Regions from separate parts of the Streptomyces sp. NPDC029292 genome, predicted to be linked through region 2. Evidence: riboswitches for the same ligand, from Rfam matches in the RefSeq annotation. Region 2 holds a riboswitch; each other region holds the start of a gene.
The links. Region 2 has a riboswitch for S-adenosylmethionine ahead of thrC (threonine synthase). Riboswitches for the same ligand answer to the same signal wherever they lie in the genome.
Positions count from the first base shown of each region.

Region 1: linked by a shared signal. The riboswitch ahead of ACZ4WS_RS03325 (amino acid ABC transporter permease) and the one ahead of thrC (threonine synthase) in region 2 are both predicted to bind S-adenosylmethionine.
Region 3: linked by a shared signal. The riboswitch ahead of ACZ4WS_RS31440 (aminotransferase class V-fold PLP-dependent enzyme) and the one ahead of thrC (threonine synthase) in region 2 are both predicted to bind S-adenosylmethionine.

Region 1 is NZ_JBVHXR010000001.1:721,318-723,575, forward strand. Features, by position in the region: gene ACZ4WS_RS03320 (amino acid ABC transporter ATP-binding protein) at 1-206, opposite strand, end outside; gene ACZ4WS_RS03325 (amino acid ABC transporter permease) at 203-1,183, opposite strand; SAM riboswitch class IV at 1,517-1,625, opposite strand; SAM riboswitch class IV at 1,754-1,899, shown strand; gene ACZ4WS_RS03330 (putative leader peptide) at 1,936-2,001, shown strand.
Region 2 is NZ_JBVHXR010000022.1:170,627-172,884, forward strand. Features, by position in the region: gene thrC (threonine synthase) at 1-1,032, opposite strand, end outside; SAM riboswitch class I at 1,050-1,201, opposite strand; gene ACZ4WS_RS38020 (glucosyl-3-phosphoglycerate synthase) at 1,379-2,258, shown strand, end outside.
Region 3 is NZ_JBVHXR010000016.1:227,909-230,166, forward strand. Features, by position in the region: gene ACZ4WS_RS31440 (aminotransferase class V-fold PLP-dependent enzyme) at 31-1,392, opposite strand; SAM riboswitch class IV at 1,583-1,699, opposite strand; gene trpD (anthranilate phosphoribosyltransferase) at 1,809-2,258, opposite strand, start outside.

The sequences.
Region 1 (2,258 bases), on a different contig from region 2:
ACATGGCCGATCTCGGGCTTCTCCAGGTGGTTGATCACCCGCAGGAGCGTGGACTTCCCGGAGCCGGAAGGACCGAGGATCACCGTGACCTCGCCGGGCTGCACCGTCAACTCCACGCCGTCCAGCACCCGGTGGGCGCCGTACCACTTGTGCACGTCGTGGACCTCTACCGCGGCCGGGCGTATCCCGAGCGTCTCGGCGGTCATATCGCGGCCTCCTTGCGAACGCGGTCCCGCAGGTCACGCAGGCCGGTCCGGACCTTCTGCAGCGGGGTCGGCAAAAGCGTGCGCAGCGCGCCCCGCGAGTAGTACCGCTCGACGTAGAACTGGATGACGGACACGACGCTGGTCAGGATCAGGTACCAGACGGTGGCGACCAGCAGCAGCGGCACGATGTCGCCGGGGTAGGTGCTGCCCATGCTCTGCACGGAGCCGAACAGGTCGAGCAGTGACACGTAGAAGACCAGCGAGGTGCCCTTGATCAGGCCGATCAGCTGGTTGACGTAGTTCGGGGTGATGGATCGCAGCGCCTGCGGGAACACGATCTTCCTGAACTGGTAGCCCTTCGGCAGACCGAGTGCGGCGGCCGCCTCGTGCTGGCCCTGGTCGACCGAGAGGATGCCGCCGCGGACCACTTCGGACGCGTACGCCGCCTCGTTGAGGCTCAGTCCGACGACCGCGACGACCATGTCGGTGGCGAGCCGGGACTCGTCGAAGGTGAAGAAGGCGGGGCCGAACGGGACTCCGAGGCTCACCGTCTGGTAGAGCGCGCTGAAGTTGTAGAGGAAGAGCAGGACGACGATCAGCGGCACCGAGCGGAACAGCCAGGTGTAGATCCAGCTCACCGCGCGCAGCACCGGGCTCCTGGAGAGCCTCCCCAGCGCGAGCACAATGCCACCGAGCAGTCCCAACACGGCGCTGTACACCGTCACTTCAAGGGTGATGAGCAGCCCGTCGAGGATCGTCGGACGCAGGAACCAGTACTGGAAACGGTCCCATTGGTAGAAGGGGTTGGTCACCAGCCCATGGCCGATCTGGGCGAGCAGGACGAGCACGATCGCCGAGAGGATCCAGCGTCCTGGGCGGCGCAGGGGCAACACGCGCTGCGCCGCCGACGGCTGTTTCACGGTGTGGTCGGGCGGTGCGGCGACGAGGGAGACCACGGCGCCAGGGGGTTCACTCATGAGGGAGCTCCAGCGGAGTCGGACATCCCGGGCGGCGAACGCGACGGCACCGCGGCGGCACGGGGGAACACCGCGGAAGACGAAGAGCGGGAAGACGCCGGTACCGGGTGCTGGGCGGGCAGAGGGCGCACCGCGGCGGCGGTGCGCGTCAGAGATTCAGAACGCCGTCAGCCTTGACAGCGCGCGGGGCCCGAAGCGGTACACAGGGCGCTGTTGACGCGGAGCAGATCGACGCAGCGGTTCGCGCACAGCAGGACGCAGCCGCGGGGCCGCTGTGCGGCCATCCCCTGCGCTGCGTACATCGCCGTCACCATCACTGTTCCTGCCCCTGGGGCCTCGCGCTTACCGAACGTCATCCGGTCCGGTCGTCACCTGGGGCACCCCACCGCGATGCGAGGGTTGCCGGACAGCGAGCCAGGGCTTTTCGCTGACACTCATGACCGATCTGCGGCGTAAGTTAGGCACGCCCGGAAAGGAATGTCAACGTTCACCGACCGGGATGACCACGTGGTGAGACCGCCTACACGCCGTCTTGACGACTTCACGGAGCGCGCTGACACTGGCGAGGACGGTCACGATTGTCAGCGCCCATCACGCGGTTCGTCCGCGCGGTGCGGTTGATCGGCCCCGGCCCGCTGACAGGCAACCCTTCCACCGCGACGGGGTGCCCCGGGTGACGACCTGGTCCCGCCGGTGCGGCGGGGCAAGCGCGGTCTCGCAACTCGCGGGCCCTGAACGCGGGACCGGTGGGAATGGCCAGGAACTACCTGACGAGACGCCTGCACATCGACCTGCTGCGGGTCTCCAGCGCGTACTAGTCCGGACCGTCGCGCGCGCTCAGCGCCGGCAGCCGGTCCGAAAGCGCAGTCACTCCGTTCCGCCGCTGCCGCCCAACAAGCGGCCGGGGCTTCGCCATTCCCATGGAGAGTCATGCCCGAGACAGTTTCGCGCGGTTCAAGCACAGCCACTTCGAGTGCGTGCGCCACAAGCGCCGCCACCACTTCGACCGCGTGCGCGTCGGACACGTACGCACCGCACACGGCTCCTTCGACCGCGTGCGCCTCGGACACGTACG
Region 2 (2,258 bases):
GTCCAGCACGTACGGCCCGTCGGCCGGGTTGCCGATGGCGAGCGACTTGGCGATGGTGTTCGGCTTCTGCGGCCGTACGACGTCGTGCCCGGCCTTGTAGGCGACGGACACCGGCGAGCAGCCCTCGGCCTGCGCCCCGAAGATCTTGTACGGCTTGTCCTCGACGAGCCCGAGCTTGATCAGCTCCTGGAGACCCTTGTCGACCTTGGTGAGCTGGGAGCCGGAGGCGATCGGGATGACCAGCTGGTCGGGGAGCTGCCAGCCGAGCTGCTCGCAGATCTCGTACGCGAGGGTCTTCGAGCCCTCCGCGTAGTACGGCCGCAGGTTGACGTTGACGAAGCCCCAGCCCTCACCGGCCGGGTCGCCGATCAGCTCGGAGCAGAAACGGTTCACGTCGTCGTAGTTGCCCTCGATGCCGACGAGCTCGCCGCCGTAGATCGCGGCCATGACGACCTTGCCCTGCTCCAGGTCGTGCGGGATGAACACGCAGGAGCGGAAACCGGCGCGGGCGGCGGCGGCACCGACGGCTCCGGCGAGGTTTCCGGTGGAGGAGCAGGAGAGGGTGGTGAAGTTGAAGGCGCGGGCGGCCTCGATGGCCTGGGCGACGACGCGGTCCTTGAAGGAGTGCGTCGGGTTGCCGGAGTCGTCCTTCACGAAGAGCTTGCCGGCGTCGACACCCAGCTCGCGCGCGAGGTTGTCGGCCTTGACGAGCTTGGTCCAGCCGGGGTTGATGTTCGGCTTCTCGGCGACGTCCGCGGGGACGGGCAGCAGGGGCGCGTAACGCCAGATGTTCGCGGGGCCCGCTTCGATACGCTTGCGGAGTTCCTCGGTGTCGTAGGCCGAGAAGTCGTACGCGATCTCCAGCGGGCCGAAACACTCCTCGCAGGCGAAGACCGGGCCGAGGGGCACGCGGTGACCGCACTCGCGGCACGAAAGAGCCGCGGCGGGGCCGAGGTCTACGGAGTTCGCGGCGTTCGCCGAGTCGGCGGAGATCCCAGCGTTCGTGGTGCTTGCAACTGTCTGCGCAGCCATGGAGGCGAGGCCCTTTCTCCTCATCTTCCTCACGACGCACTTCGCCGTGAGACGGATTTGGCACCTTCCCGAGCCGGGAGCCTCGCGACGACGACGCAGTCGTACGAGACCGGCTGGAGGGTTGCCGGGGCTTCATCGGGCCGTATCCCTCTGCCCCTCTGGATGAGCGGTATTCGATTGTTGAACTGTGGAGCACGGTGTGCGCCGATGATCCAGGACATGCGATGGTCATCCGCGTTGTTCAAGACTGTAACCGAAGGCCAGGACAGTTGAGATAGTCGTCCGAACCGCGAGATGGATCACACCGTGCGAGACGGGGTGATCAGACAGTGAGGAGCCGCAGACTGTGCTGAAAGAAGTTGAGCGCTGGCTGAGCACACGCTCCTGGTCCCTGACCGATCGCCCGCTCCACAAACTCATGGCCGCCAAGCGCACCACGGGCTCGACCGTCAGTGTCGTGCTGCCCGCTCTCAACGAGGAGGAGACGGTCGGCGAGATCGTCGCCGTCATCCGCCACGACCTGATGCAACAGGTGCCGCTCGTCGACGAGATCGTCGTCATCGACTCGGGCTCGACGGACCGCACCTCGGAGGTCGCCGCCGCCGCGGGCGCGCGAGTCGTCCACCGGGACGAGATCCTCCCGCGCATACCGGCCGTGCCCGGCAAGGGCGAGGTCCTGTGGCGGTCACTGCTCGTGACCAGCGGGGACATCATCTGTTTCATCGACGCGGACCTGAAGGAGTTCTCCTCCGACTTCGTCTCCGGGATCGTGGGACCGCTGCTCACCGACCCCGGCGTCGACCTCGTCAAGGCCATGTACGACCGTCCGCTCGGCTCGGCCGCGGGCCAGGGCGGCCGTGTCACCGAACTCATGGCGCGCCCCCTGCTGAACATGCACTGGCCGCAGCTCGCGGGCTTCGTCCAGCCGCTGGGCGGCGAGTACGCGGCCCGCCGCTCCCTCCTGGAGCAGCTCCCGTTCCCCGTCGGATACGGCGTGGAGCTGGGCATGCTCGTCGACGCCCTGCACCTCGTGGGCCTGGACGCGCTCGCCCAGGTCGACGTGGGAGTGCGCAAGCACCGCCACCAGGACGGGCAGGCACTGGGCCGTATGTCCGCCGCGATCTACCGCACCGCGCAGCTCCGGCTGGCCCGCGGCCACCTCATCCGTCCGGCTCTCACCCAGTTCGAGCGGGGCGAGGAGGGATTCGAGCCGCGCACCTACTCCG
Region 3 (2,258 bases), on a different contig from region 2:
TCCTCCGGCGTTTGAGGAACCTCGGCCACCTCACACCGCCGGCACGCAACGTCCGTCCTCCGTGCGGTAGTTCCACTTCGCGCCGTCCCGCACGAGCTCCTTCACCGCGCGCACGAAGCGCTCGACGTGCTCGTCGGGAGTGCCTGCGCCGAAGCTGACGCGGATCGCGTTGAGGGACTTCTCCCCGGGCGCCGCCTCAGGGGCACCGCACTCGCCCTGCGTCTGCGGGTCGGTGCCAAGGAGCGTGCGCACCAGCGGATGGGCGCAGAAGAGACCGTCCCGCACCCCGATGCCGTACTCGGCGGACAGCGCGGCCGCGAAGTGCGAGCTGTTCCAGCCCTCGACGACGAAGGAGATGACACCCACGCGCGGAGCGTCATCGCCGAAGAGCGAGAGCACCCGCACCTCGGGCACCTCGGCGAGACCCGCTCGGACCGTGTCGATCAGCCGGCACTCCCGGGCGACCAGCTTGTCGAAGCCCTCTTCCGTCAGCGCCTTGCAGGCCGACGCGATCGAGTAGGCGCCGATCACGTTCGGCGAGCCCGCCTCGTGCCGGGCGGCGCTCTCGTGCCACTCCACGTCCACCCCGCCGTCCGTACGCCGCGTGACCTTGCGGCTGGCGCCGCCGCCCGCGAGATACGGCTCGGCCTCGCGCAGCCAGTCGGAGCGGCCCGCGAGGACCCCGGAGCCGAAGGGCGCGTACAGCTTGTGCCCGGAGAAGGCGACCCAGTCGACGTCGAGGTCGCGGACGGACACCGGGTGGTGCGGGGCGAGCTGGGCGGCGTCCAGGACGATGCGGGCGCCGTGCGCGTGCGCGGCGGCGGACAGCTCACGCACCGGCCACAGCTCACCGGTGACGTTCGAGGCGCCGGTGACGCACACCAGGGCGGGACCGTAGGGGTCGCGGTCGGCGAGCGCGCGCTCCAGGGTCGCGACGGCCTCGTCGGGCGTGCGCGGGGCGTTCAGGTACGTCACCCGGGCGTCCCGCCACGGCAGCAGCGAGGCGTGGTGCTCGGTCTCGAAGACGAACACCTGGCAGTCGGCCGGAAGGGTGGCGGCGAGCAGGTTGAGCGAGTCGGTGGTGGAGCGGGTGAAGACGACCTGGTCGCCGTCCCGGCAGTCGAGGAACTCGGCGACGGTCTTGCGGGCGTTCTCGAAGAGGTCCGTGGACAGCTGCGAGAGGTACCCGGCACCCCGGTGCACGCTGCCGTAGTACGGGGCGTACGCGGCCACGTCGTCCCAGACCCGCTGGAGGGCCGGAGCGCTGGCGGCGTAGTCGAGCGCGGCGTAGGTGACCTCGCCACCGGTGACGAGCGGGACGGTGACATCTCGGCCCAGAACGGGCAGCGGGGAACAAACGGCCTGGTCGGCGGCAGCGGTGGAGACAGACATGGCGAGCTCCTGTGAGAGGCAGGCGGAAGCACCGCGCGAGCGGGTACACGGAGGTACGAGGGCTCAGCGCAGGAAAAGGTGAAAGGGGTATGCCGAAGCGGGGCGCTACGCCCTATCGCATTCGCTTGCTCACAGAAGGCTCCCTCGAACGACCAGGACCCCTGGGCTGTCCACTCAAATGAGGGCGAGGGGTCCGCGCTTGCCGTAGACCTCGCTGCCTACGGCCTGGTCTTCACCCGGGGCACCCCGCCACGGACGGAGGGTTGCCGGACAGTCGGCCGGGGCCTCATGACTGTCGCTCATGACCTGGTACAGCATCTTGCCAGAAGAGCTTCGACGCGCAAGGCGCAGTCCAGGATCCGGACTGCGCCTTGCGTCACTTCCTTGCGTCACTTCACGTACGGCCGACGTACGGCTCAGGCGTTGCTGGCCGCCACCCACCGGTCGAGGGCCCTCATCGCGGCCCCCGAGTCGATGGCCTCCGCCGCCTTCGCCATCCCCGCGCGGATCTGGTCCGCGAGAGGGGCGTCGGTCGGCGACAGGGCCACCAGCGCCGCCGCCGAGTTCAGCAACACCGCGTCCCGTACGGGCCCGGTCTCGCCGCCCAGGACGCGCCGGGCGACCTCCGCGTTGTACGCCGCGTCGGCGCCGCGCAGAGCCTCCACCGGGACGAGGTCGATGCCGACGTCGCGCGGGTCGAAGCGCTCCTCGGTGACCTTGCCGTCGCGGACGACCCACACGTGCGACGTCGACGTGGTGGTCAGCTCGTCGAGGCCGTCGTCACCGCGGAAGACCAGCGAGGAGTTGCCGCGCTCGGCGAAGACGCCGGCCACGATCGGCGCCATACGGGGGTCGGCGACTCCGAC